One region of the Mycobacterium sp. NPDC003323 genome, then DNA from elsewhere that is predicted to be linked to it. Evidence: predicted binding sites of a transcription regulator. Region 1 holds the regulator's gene; each other region holds the start of a gene.
The links. The regulator LexA, encoded in region 1, represses DNA repair genes until DNA is damaged. The targets are predictions, from matches to a motif close to CGAACANNTGTTCG.
Positions count from the first base shown of each region.

Region 2: the regulator LexA is predicted to act here: its motif matches at 1,512-1,525, upstream of ACWDUN_RS11110 (DUF222 domain-containing protein).
Region 3: the regulator LexA is predicted to act here: its motif matches at 1,797-1,810, upstream of ACWDUN_RS04895 (DUF222 domain-containing protein).

Region 1 is NZ_JBSFSB010000001.1:797,031-800,411, forward strand. It holds gene ACWDUN_RS03570 (sunset domain-containing protein) at 1-1,652, shown strand, start outside; gene lexA (transcriptional repressor LexA) at 1,653-2,327, opposite strand; gene ACWDUN_RS03580 (DoxX family protein) at 2,392-2,808, opposite strand; gene ACWDUN_RS03585 (oxygenase MpaB family protein) at 2,805-3,381, opposite strand, start outside.
Region 2 is NZ_JBSFSB010000003.1:307,533-310,913, reverse strand. It holds gene tilS (tRNA lysidine(34) synthetase TilS) at 1-743, shown strand, start outside; gene hpt (hypoxanthine phosphoribosyltransferase) at 757-1,332, shown strand; gene ACWDUN_RS11110 (DUF222 domain-containing protein) at 1,678-3,006, shown strand; gene ACWDUN_RS11105 (SIMPL domain-containing protein) at 3,066-3,381, opposite strand, start outside.
Region 3 is NZ_JBSFSB010000001.1:1,046,703-1,050,083, reverse strand. It holds gene ACWDUN_RS04900 (ATPase) at 1-228, shown strand, start outside; gene ACWDUN_RS04895 (DUF222 domain-containing protein) at 324-1,646, opposite strand; gene ppc (phosphoenolpyruvate carboxylase) at 1,873-3,381, opposite strand, start outside.

The DNA of each region.
Region 1 (3,381 bases):
GATCGGCCGGGGTGCTCGGGGTGCCCAGCGAGGACGAGACCACCGACGGCGATGTGGTCAGCCAGAAGTTCACCGGTGGTGAGATCTCCTGGAACCGCAAGACTCGAACCTTCACGACGGTCCCGCCCGAACTGGCGGGTCAACTCGGTGCCGTCGAGGTTCCCTCGGACGCCACCTCGGCCATCGCCGCGGCCCGCCGGGCGGCCGGTGGGGAGCTCGGCCCGCTGGGTGCCGAGGAGGGTGCGCAGTACGCGATCGGTGCCGACGGTGTCGGTCAGAACTACGCCGGCGGCAAGATCTTCTACAGCCCGGCCACCGGTGCCAACGTGGTGACCGGTCAGGTGCTGGCCAAGTACGAGAGTGTCGGCGGGCCGACCGGGGATCTCGGATTTCCCACCGCGAGCGAAGCCGATGGTGGCCTGGCTCCGCAGAGTGCGGTGGTGCCGTTCGCCGCCGAGGACCAGCCGGTCATCTTCTGGACGCCCGATTTCGGTGCCGTCATCGTCCGTGGCGCGATGAATGCGGCATGGCAGAAGCTGGGCGGTGCAACCGGTGAGCTCGGCGCACCCAAGGCGGATCAGACCGAGAACGGCAACATCGTCACCCAGCAGTTCAACGGCGGGTCCATCTCCTGGGACTCGTCCACCAATCAGTTCAGCACCGAGCCGGCCGGCCTGCAATCGCAGTTGACCGGTCTGCAGGTGCCCGGCGCGGAGGCGCCGCAGAACCCGTCGGCCGCACCCGAGGCGGCGTCGGGCGGTGACGGTGACAAGTGGTACACGTGGCGCTGGTGGTGGCTGCTCGGCCTGATCCCGCTGGTCGGCCTGATCGCGGTGATCGCCGTTGCGGTGCTGCGCAATCGGCGCTCCCGCGACGACCGATTCGAGGACTACGACCGGGGTTACGGCGGCTACGAGGACCGCTACGACGGTTATGACGGCTATGACGGTCCCGACGCCCGCCGCGACGCGGAACCCGAGACCGGCGTGCTGCACGACGGTGGTTACGAGCAGCAGAGTGCGCAGAGCCCGTGGGCGCTGGTGCCGCCGGTCGGCGAGACCCCGCCGTATGCCAAGCGTTCGGCCGAGGCCGGTGCCCGTCCCGCCGACGACTTCACCGACGATCTCGGCGAGGATCTCGACGACGACGATCGGGACGATTTCGTCGACGCCGAGTACGTCGACGAGCCCGAATACGGCGACGAGCCCGAATACGGCGCTGAGCCCGAATACGGCGCTGAGCCGGAGCCGGCGGAAGCACCGCAGGAGCCGGTGTTCGACGAGGACGCGGTGGACACCGCGCCCACCCGCATCGAAACGCTGCCGCCGGAGCCGTCGGTACCCGAACTCGACGTCGAGCCGCCGACCGCGGTGGTCGGGGTCCCGCCGCTGCCGTCCTACGAGCCCGAGGTCCCCAGCGGCCGGCACGCGGCGGCGGCACCGGACGACGAGGCCGAAGACGCCGGTTGGACGTCCATGCGGCTGGCCACCACCGACCGCTACCGGGCCCCCGAGGGTTATCCGATCAAGGCGGACACCAAGACGGGTCTGTACTGGGCGCCGGGCAGCCGCGGCTACCGCGATACCGAGGCCGAGATCTGGTTCGCCAGTGAGGAGTTCGCCCGCGCGAACGGTTTCGTGCGGGCCGACTGATCAGACCTTGCGGATCACGGTGACGACCTTGCCGAGCACCACGGCGTCGTTACCGTCGATCGGTTCGAACGCCGGGTTGTGCGGCATCAGCCACACCTGGCCCTTGGTCCGCTTGAAGGTCTTCACGGTGGCCTCGCCGTCGATCATCGCGGCGACGATATCGCCGTTGTCGGCCACGTTCTGCTGACGGACGACGACCCAGTCGCCGTCGCAGATCGCCGCGTCGACCATCGACTCGCCGACCACCTTCAGCAGGAACAGTGAACCCTCGCCGACCAACTCGCGGGGCAGCGGGAAGACATCCTCGACGGCCTCCTCGGCCAGGATCGGTCCGCCCGCGGCGATGCGTCCGAGCACCGGGACGAAGGTCGGCTCCGGCAGTGTGTCGGAGCCCGCGACGTCGGTCGCGACGATCGGCGTCACGGTGTCGTCGGCGCCGCGGACGTCCACCGCGCGTGGGCGATTGGGATCGCGCCGCAGATAGCCCTTGCGTTCCAGGGTGCGCAGCTGGTGGGCGACCGACGAGGTGGACGTGAGTCCGACGGCGTCGCCGATCTCCCGGATGCTCGGTGGATAGCCACGGGTGGTCACCGAGGTGCGGATGACCTCGAGAATGGTGCGCTGACGCTCGGTCAGGCCGGAGCGTGCCTCAGGGGTGTCGCTGCTGTCGCTCATGGGGCTGAATGTAGTCGCCGCCGCACCGATAATCAAACATGTGTTCGAGGCGTGTCGCGTGTCTTCATCGGCGTCGCGGGATCCCGGTCGACCACAGCGCCCAGGCGATCAGCACCGGCTGGAAGAACAACCGGACCAGGCGCTTGGTGTCGGTGTCGAGGCCGAAACCGTCGGCATGGTTGAGGTACTGCGCGATGTTGCCCGGGAAGATCAGCACGAAGAACGCCGCCAGCAGCCGGCCGACCAGGACGCGGTCGCGTCGCAGCAGGGCCAGGCCGACGCCGAGGGTGATCTCGACGCCACCGGAGGCCATCACGACACCGTCGGCATCCATCGGAACCCACTTCGGCACCTGAGCCTGAAACTCTTCACGGGCCCAGAACAGGTGGCTGAGGCCGGCGAAGATCATCGCGCCGGCAAGCGTCAGGCGGGCGATGCTGCGCGCGCGGGTGGTGGGCGGCGGTGCGGGCACCTCACTCATCGGGCACCGGGCAGGTTGTAGGCGAAGGACTTCTGCTGGCGCTGCTTCATCTTCTCCAGGCACTCGTGATGCTTGCGGGCGTGATAGGCCAGCGGGAAATAGGTCAGCCGATCCGGCAGGATCCGGTAGGCCGTGCGGATGACGGTGTAGATGCGCTGCAGTTCACGCTCTTCGGCCGTGCTCCAGGTGACGCCGAGCTTCGCGCGCAACCGCGGATCGAGCAGCCCCACCACCGAGAGGTAATTCAGCCGCAGCCCGGGGCGCAGGATCCGGCGCGCCAGCGGGCGCAGGAGCGCGGGCACCGATGGCGGCAGGTCGACCTTGCCGGTCTTCATCTCGCCGATCAGTTGCAGTGCCTGCGGGGTGGCTTCCAGCCTGTCGATCCAGGACTCGAAGTAGGCATCCATCTCGGCCGGGGTCTGCGGGTAGTCGCGCATCGGCACGTGCAACAGCCGGGCCAGTCGGCGGTTGTCGCGTAGCAACTCGGCCTTCTCGTCGGCGGTGAACTCACGCCCCACCAGCAGCCGGCCGCCCTGGGCCGTGACGATGTAGCCGGTGGCGATCACCCACTGA
Region 2 (3,381 bases), on a different contig from region 1:
CCGCGCGTGTCCAGGCAATGGCATTGGGTTGTGTTGCCGCGCAAGTGCTTCGGGTCCAGGTCGGATCCACGGGTGGGCCGGAGGCCGCGGCCCGCCGGGCCCGGTACACGGCGTTGGAGGCGGCGCGCGCCGGGGCGCCGGTGCTGCTGGCGCACACCCTGGACGATCAGGCCGAGACGGTGCTGCTGGGTCTGGGCCGCGGGTCGGGGGCGCGTTCCATCGCCGGGATGCGCGGCTACGACGACCCCTGGTGCCGGCCGCTGCTGGGTGAGCGGCGCGCCACCACGGTGGCCGCCTGCGCCGCGCTCGGTCTGAGGCCATGGCAGGACCCGCACAATGCCGACCCGCGCTTCACCCGGGTGCGGTTGCGCACCGAGGTGCTGCCGCTGCTGGAGGAGGTGCTCGGCGGCGGGGTGGCCGCGGCGCTGGCCCGCACAGCGGCCGCGCTGCGGGAGGACACCGACGCCCTCGACGCGGCGGCGGCCGAGTTGGTGGCCGATCCGATGGCGACCGCCGCCCTGGCGGCGCTGCCGACCGCGATCCGGCGTCGCGTCATCCGCGGCTGGTTGCTTGCCGGTGGCGCATGCGACCTCAACGACACCCAGATCCGCGCCGTCGACGCCCTGATCACCGACTGGCGAGGTCAGGGCGGTGTGGCGGTGCCCAGCCCGTTGACGGCCGAGCGGCTGTTCGCGGGCCGTCGGGACGGGGTCCTGGTGCTCTACCGCGAGCCTGTCCGGTGAACCCCGCTACGCTGTGTTCGTGACCGCGGACCTGTATCCCGGCGACATCAAGTCGGTGTTGCTGTCCGAAGACGAGATCAAAGCCAAGACTGCCGAATTGGCGGCCCAGGTGGCCGCCGATTACCGCGCCGGCGGCGGTGATCAAGATCTGCTGCTGATCACCGTGCTCAAGGGCGCGGTCATGTTTGTCACCGACCTGGCCCGCGCCATCCCGGTCCCGACGCAGCTGGAGTTCATGGCCGTCAGCTCCTACGGCTCCTCGACGTCCTCCTCGGGCGTCGTGCGCATCCTCAAAGATCTCGACCGCGATATCGCCGATCGTGACGTGCTGATCGTCGAGGACATCATCGACTCCGGCCTGACGTTGTCGTGGCTGCTGCGCAACCTCGCCACCCGTAACCCGCGGTCGCTGCGGGTGTGCACGTTGTTGCGCAAGCCCGACGCCGTGCGCGCCGACGTCGACGTGACCTATATCGGCTTCGACATCCCCAACGAGTTCGTCGTCGGCTACGGCCTGGACTACGCCGAGCGTTATCGCGATCTGCCCTATATCGGGACGCTGGAGCCGCGGGTCTACGAGACTCCGTAGTGTGTTGAGCTCGTCGGTCCGGGCCGCATCAGCTATTCAGGGCGTTGGACGCATCAGGGTCATCTCGCGCGCACTTTCTCTACCGAGACAATGCAAAGTGTTACCGATGTCGTGATGCAGAAAGCCGCAGATTCTTGTGTCGGAAATCTGTTGCACGGTGCTCAGATTCGGCGTATGATCGAACACAAGTTCGAAGCGAAGTGGCTCCCACTCTCCAGGTGAGCCCGTGTCGGCGGCTACGGGTCGTCGAGGGGTTCGACAACCCTGACGAGGGTTCGGTTGAGCTGTGGTGCCCCTTATGGGGCGTGTGTGTGTTTGGCCTTGTCCGAAAGGTTGGGTCCCGTTATGGACGCCACCCATTTCAGTTCTTTCATCGATGCGTTGATCGACGATCTCGCACCGTCTGTTCCACCCGATGATGACGTCGGTGAGCGCACGTTGTTTCATCTGCTGGACTGTCCGCGGAAGGTGGTCGACGAGGCGCCGCTGTTGGCGGTACTGACGGCTGCGGTGACCATCCGCAACCTCAGTGATCACGTCATTGCTTCTGCGGTGGCGGCTGCGGAGCGTTTGGGGGTGCCGGCGCGCAAACGCCTGCGCAGCGGGGCGGATCTGCTCACCGCGTTGGGGATGTCCCCGGGTGCGGCGCAGCGCGCGGCCCGGGTCGGGCGGGTGGCGTCGTCGTTGCCGGCGTTGACGCGGTCGCAGCGTTTGGGTGGGTTGGGCATCGAGTTCGTCGACGCGGTCGGCAAGGGCGTGGCCCATATCGAGCGCCGCGTCGAGCTGTCCGAGGCAGACCGCGCGGCGGTGGTGACCACGCTGATGATCCAGACCACCCCGGCCCAGGTGGACTCGAAGGCCCGCGCGATCGCCATCGACCGCGCAGCGAGCCTGCCGCCGGAGCAGCGTGCGGTGCCGGTGGCCGAGGACACCGACCTCAACGAGATGACCCTGGCCCAGAACAGTGAGGGCCGGTTCGAGGCCACGTTGGATCTGGATGTGGGCACCGGGGAAGAACTGTGCGCGGCGTTGGATCCGTTGTGCCGGCCCGTCCCGCTGCCGGACGGATCCCCGGACCCCCGGCCCATCGGTAGGCGTCGCGGTGATGCGGTCGGGCAGATCTTGCGCACCTACTTGTCGCAGTCGACACGACCGACCTCCGGTGGTGTGCTGCCGCATGTCACCCTGATCCGGCCCGCCGGGAAGGTGTCTGGTGACACGGGCGTGGACACCCTCGGGTTCGGTGGGCCCGTCAGTGCCGCGACCGCGGATCTGATCGCGTGTGACTCCACACTGACCTCGGTGATCGTGGATCACACCGGGGTACCGCTCGATCTTGGGCGCAGCGAGCGCCTGTTCTCCCCTGCGATCCGTAAAGCGTTGGGGATACGGGACAAGGGCTGTGCGCATCCGGGGTGTGGTCGGCCGGTGTCGTGGTGCGACGCCCACCACATTAAGCCGTGGGGCGCCGGGGGCGAGACGAGTTTGGACAACGGGGTGCTGCTGCTGTGCCGCTACCACCACACCCAGATCCACCACGGTGGCTGGCAGGTCTACCTCGGCCCCGACCGGCACCCCTGGTTCATCCCACCCCACGAACCGACCGGACCCGAGCCAGCGCACCTGCGCTCGCACGCCCGCCGCACCATGACCGACCTACCGGCCGCCGCATAACCCAAAGCCTCAGTGCACCTTGAAAACTACACAGTGAACCGGCGGTGCCGCTCGGGATGCTAGGTCAGCTCCCACACGGCGGTGACGGTGAAGCCGACAGTCTGCTCACCGGGTGACAGCGGCACCGCCTCGGCCATCGCACTGCGCGGCATCGGCACCGGCGGCGGTGGCGTCGGGCCGGTGGCCTCCGAGATCGACACCACCTCGCCCAGGTCCAGGCCGGACAGTTCGGCGTACTGCTGGGCGCGGTCCCGGGCGTCTTCGAAGGCGCGGGCCCTGGCGTCGCGCACCAGTTGTGAGTCGTCGGCGATGGAGTAGCTCACCGAGTTGATCCGGGTGGCATCGCCGCCGGTGTTCACGATCAGCGCCAGGATG
Region 3 (3,381 bases), 250 kb from region 1:
AATTCGATCGGCGACCTCGATGTGACGCTGGAGCGGTTCAACGCGACCATCACCAGCATCGACGAGCTCGCTCCGCGCCTGATCGCCATGGTGGAGCGGCTGGAGGTCATCGTGGCCAGGGTGGAGGCCATCGTCGAGATCGGCGAGGCCATCGCCGCCCCGATCGCCTCCGTCGACAATGCGGTGCGCGGCGTGATCTCCCAGCTGCGCCGGGCGGCCCGGATCTAGTGTTGCCGGCACCCTCGGCTCGATCCGCGAACGACCGTCCGGCCGCTTTCGCTGTGTAGTTTTCAATGTGCGTGGAACCGACTGGTAAGGCTGGGTTACGCGGCGGTGGGTAAATCGGTCATGGTGCGTCTGGCGTGCGAGCGCAAATGTGGTGGTTCTGGCTCACCCGGTTGGTGGGGTGGGATAAACCAGGGGTGCCGATCTGGGCCGAGGTAGACCTGCCAGCCGCCGTGGTGGATCTGGGTGTGGTGGTATCGGCAGAGCAGCACGCCGTTGTCCAAACTCGTTGTCCCGCCGTGGCTCCAGGGGGTGATGTGGTGGGCGTCGCACCACGACACCGGCCGCCCACACCCCGGATGCGCACAGCCCTTGTCCCGTATCCCCAACGCTTTACGGATCGCCGGGGTGAACAGCCGCTCGCTGCGCCCTAGATCTAGCGGCACGCCGGTGTGGTCGACGATCACCGATGACAAGGTGGAGTCACACGCGATCAGCTCGGCCGTGGCGGCACTGACCGGCCCACCGAACCCCAGGGTGTCCACACCCTCGCCACCAGACACCTTCCCCGCGGGCCGGACCAACGTGACATGCGGCAACACCCCACCCGACATCGGGCGCGTCGACTGGGACAGATAGGTACGCAGGATCTGCCCGACCGCATCGCCGCGGCGCCTACCGATCGGACGAGGGTCCGGTGAGCCGTCGGGCAGCGGCACCGGCCGGCACAACGGATCCAACGCCGCGCACAGCTCTTCCCCGGTCCCCACGTCCAGGTCCAAGGTGGCCTCGAATCGGCCTTCGCTGTTCTGGACCAGGGTCATCTCGTTGAGGTCGGTGTCCTCGGCGACCGGCACCGCACGCTCCTCCGGCGGCAGCGCCGCTGCGCGATCGATGGCGATCGCCCGGGCCTTCTTGTCCACGTCGACCGGGGTGACCTGTGTCATCAGCTTGGTCACCACGCCCACCCGGTCGTCCTCGGACAGCTCGACCCGGCGCTCGATATGGGCCACTCCTTTACCGACGGCGTCGACGAACTCGATCCCCAACCCACCCAATCGTTGGGCCCGGGTCAGCGCCGGCAGCCGGGGTGCCGCGCGTCCCACCCGTACCGCGCGCTTCGCCGCACTCGGCGCCATCCCCAACAAACCGAGCAGATCCGTTCCGGTCCGCAGGTGCCTGCGCGCCGGGATGCCCGCCTGCTCGGTCGCCGCGACAGCCGACGCGACAACGAAAGCCAGCAAATTCCCCGCGGTGACCGCCGCGGCAAGCACCGCCAACAACGGCTCGTCGTCGACGACCGGCCGCGGACACTCCAACAGCTCAAACAACGTGCGCCGCGCGCCGTCACCCGGCGGCGGAGCCGGAGCGAGATCGTCGATCAGCGCATCAACAAGACAATTGAGATCGGTGGCGTCCATCACGGGACCCAACCTTTCGGACAAGGCCAACACACATTGCCCCACGAGAGGCACCACGGCTCAGATCAACCCTCGTCAGGGTCGTCGAACCTCTTCGACGACCGTAGCCGCCGACACGGGCTCACCTGGAGAGTGGGAGCCACTTCGCTTCGAACTTGTGTTCGATAGTACGCCCATTGCTGGCCCTGCGCAAGGGAAATTCCGAGGGACTGATGCCGGCGGCGACCTACCCGGAGTTGCGCAGGGCGCTGGCCAGGCCGCTCATGGTCAGCAGGATGCCCCGCTGCACCAGCTCGTCCTGGTCACCGCTGCGGAATCGCCGCAGCAGTTCGACCTGCAGATGGTTCAGCGGCTCCAGGTACGGGAACCGGTTGAAGACCGACCGGGCCAGCGCCGGGTTGTCGGCCAGCAGATCGTCCTGACCGGTGATCAGCCCGTGCATGCGCACGGTCCGCTCGTGTTCGTCGACGATCTTGTCGAAGACCCGCGCCCGCAGTTCCTCGTCGGCCACCAGTTCGGAATACCGGGCCGCCAGGCCCATATCCGATTTCGACAGCACCTGCGCCATGTTCGACAGCACCGTCCGGAAGAACGGCCAGCGGCGGTAGAGATCGCGCAGGACCTCCAGTTTCGCGTCGTCGCCCGCGATGAAGTCCTCGAAGGCGGTACCCGTGCCATACCAACCGGGCAGCATCACGCGGGACTGGCTCCAGGCCAGCACCCACGGGATGGCCCGTAGATCAGAGATGGCGGTCGTCGGCTTGCGCGATGTCGGCCGGCTGCCGATGTTGAGTGCGCCGATCTCGCTGACCGGCGTCGATTCCTTGAAATACTCGACGAATCCCGGTGTCTCGTGCACCAGTTCGGCGTACGCGCGCTGGGCGCGGGCGGCCAGATCGTCGAGCACCGTGTACGCGTCGTCGGCGCCGTCGCCAAGCCCCTCGGTATCCAGCAACGTCGACTCCAGGGTCGCGGCCAGCAGCGTCTCCAGATTGCGGTGCGCGATCCGCGGTTCGGCGTACTTGGCGGCGATCACCTCGCCCTGTTCGGTGATCCGCAACGAACCCTTCACCGCACCGGGCGGCTGCGCCAGGATGGCGTCGTAACTGGGTCCGCCACCGCGGCCGACCGTACCGCCGCGACCGTGGAACAGCCGCAACCGGATTCGGGTCTCGGCGGCCGACTCGACGAGATCCAGTTCGGCGCGGTACAGCGCCCAGTTCGCCGCCAGGTATCCGCCGTCCTTGTTGGAGTCCGAGTAGCCGAGCATGACCTCCTGCTGCCCGCCGCGCGCGTCGACCATGGCCCGATACACCGGCAGGGCAAGCGCCGCTTCCAGGATCGAGGAGCCGCGTTGCAGATCGTCGATCGTCTCGAACAGCGGGACGATGCCCACCGGCGCGTGCACGGTGTCGCCGGCGGCATCCAACAGCCCGGCCTCCTTGAGCAGCACCGCGGCCTCCAGCATGTCCGAGACCGACTGGCACATCGAGATGATGTAGTTCGGAATGGCCTGCGGCCCGAACACCTGCACCGCGCGGGCGGAGGCACGCACGATGTCGAGTTCCTTGGCGGCCAGTTCGGACAGTTCGGCGCCGGGCCCGATCAACGGCCGGCGGGTGCCGAGTTCGGCGGCCAGCAGTGCGACACGTTCATCCTCGGGCAGCGCCGCGTAGTCCGGATGCACTCCGGACCATGCCAGCAGTTCGGCGATCACCTGCTCGTGCACCTCGGA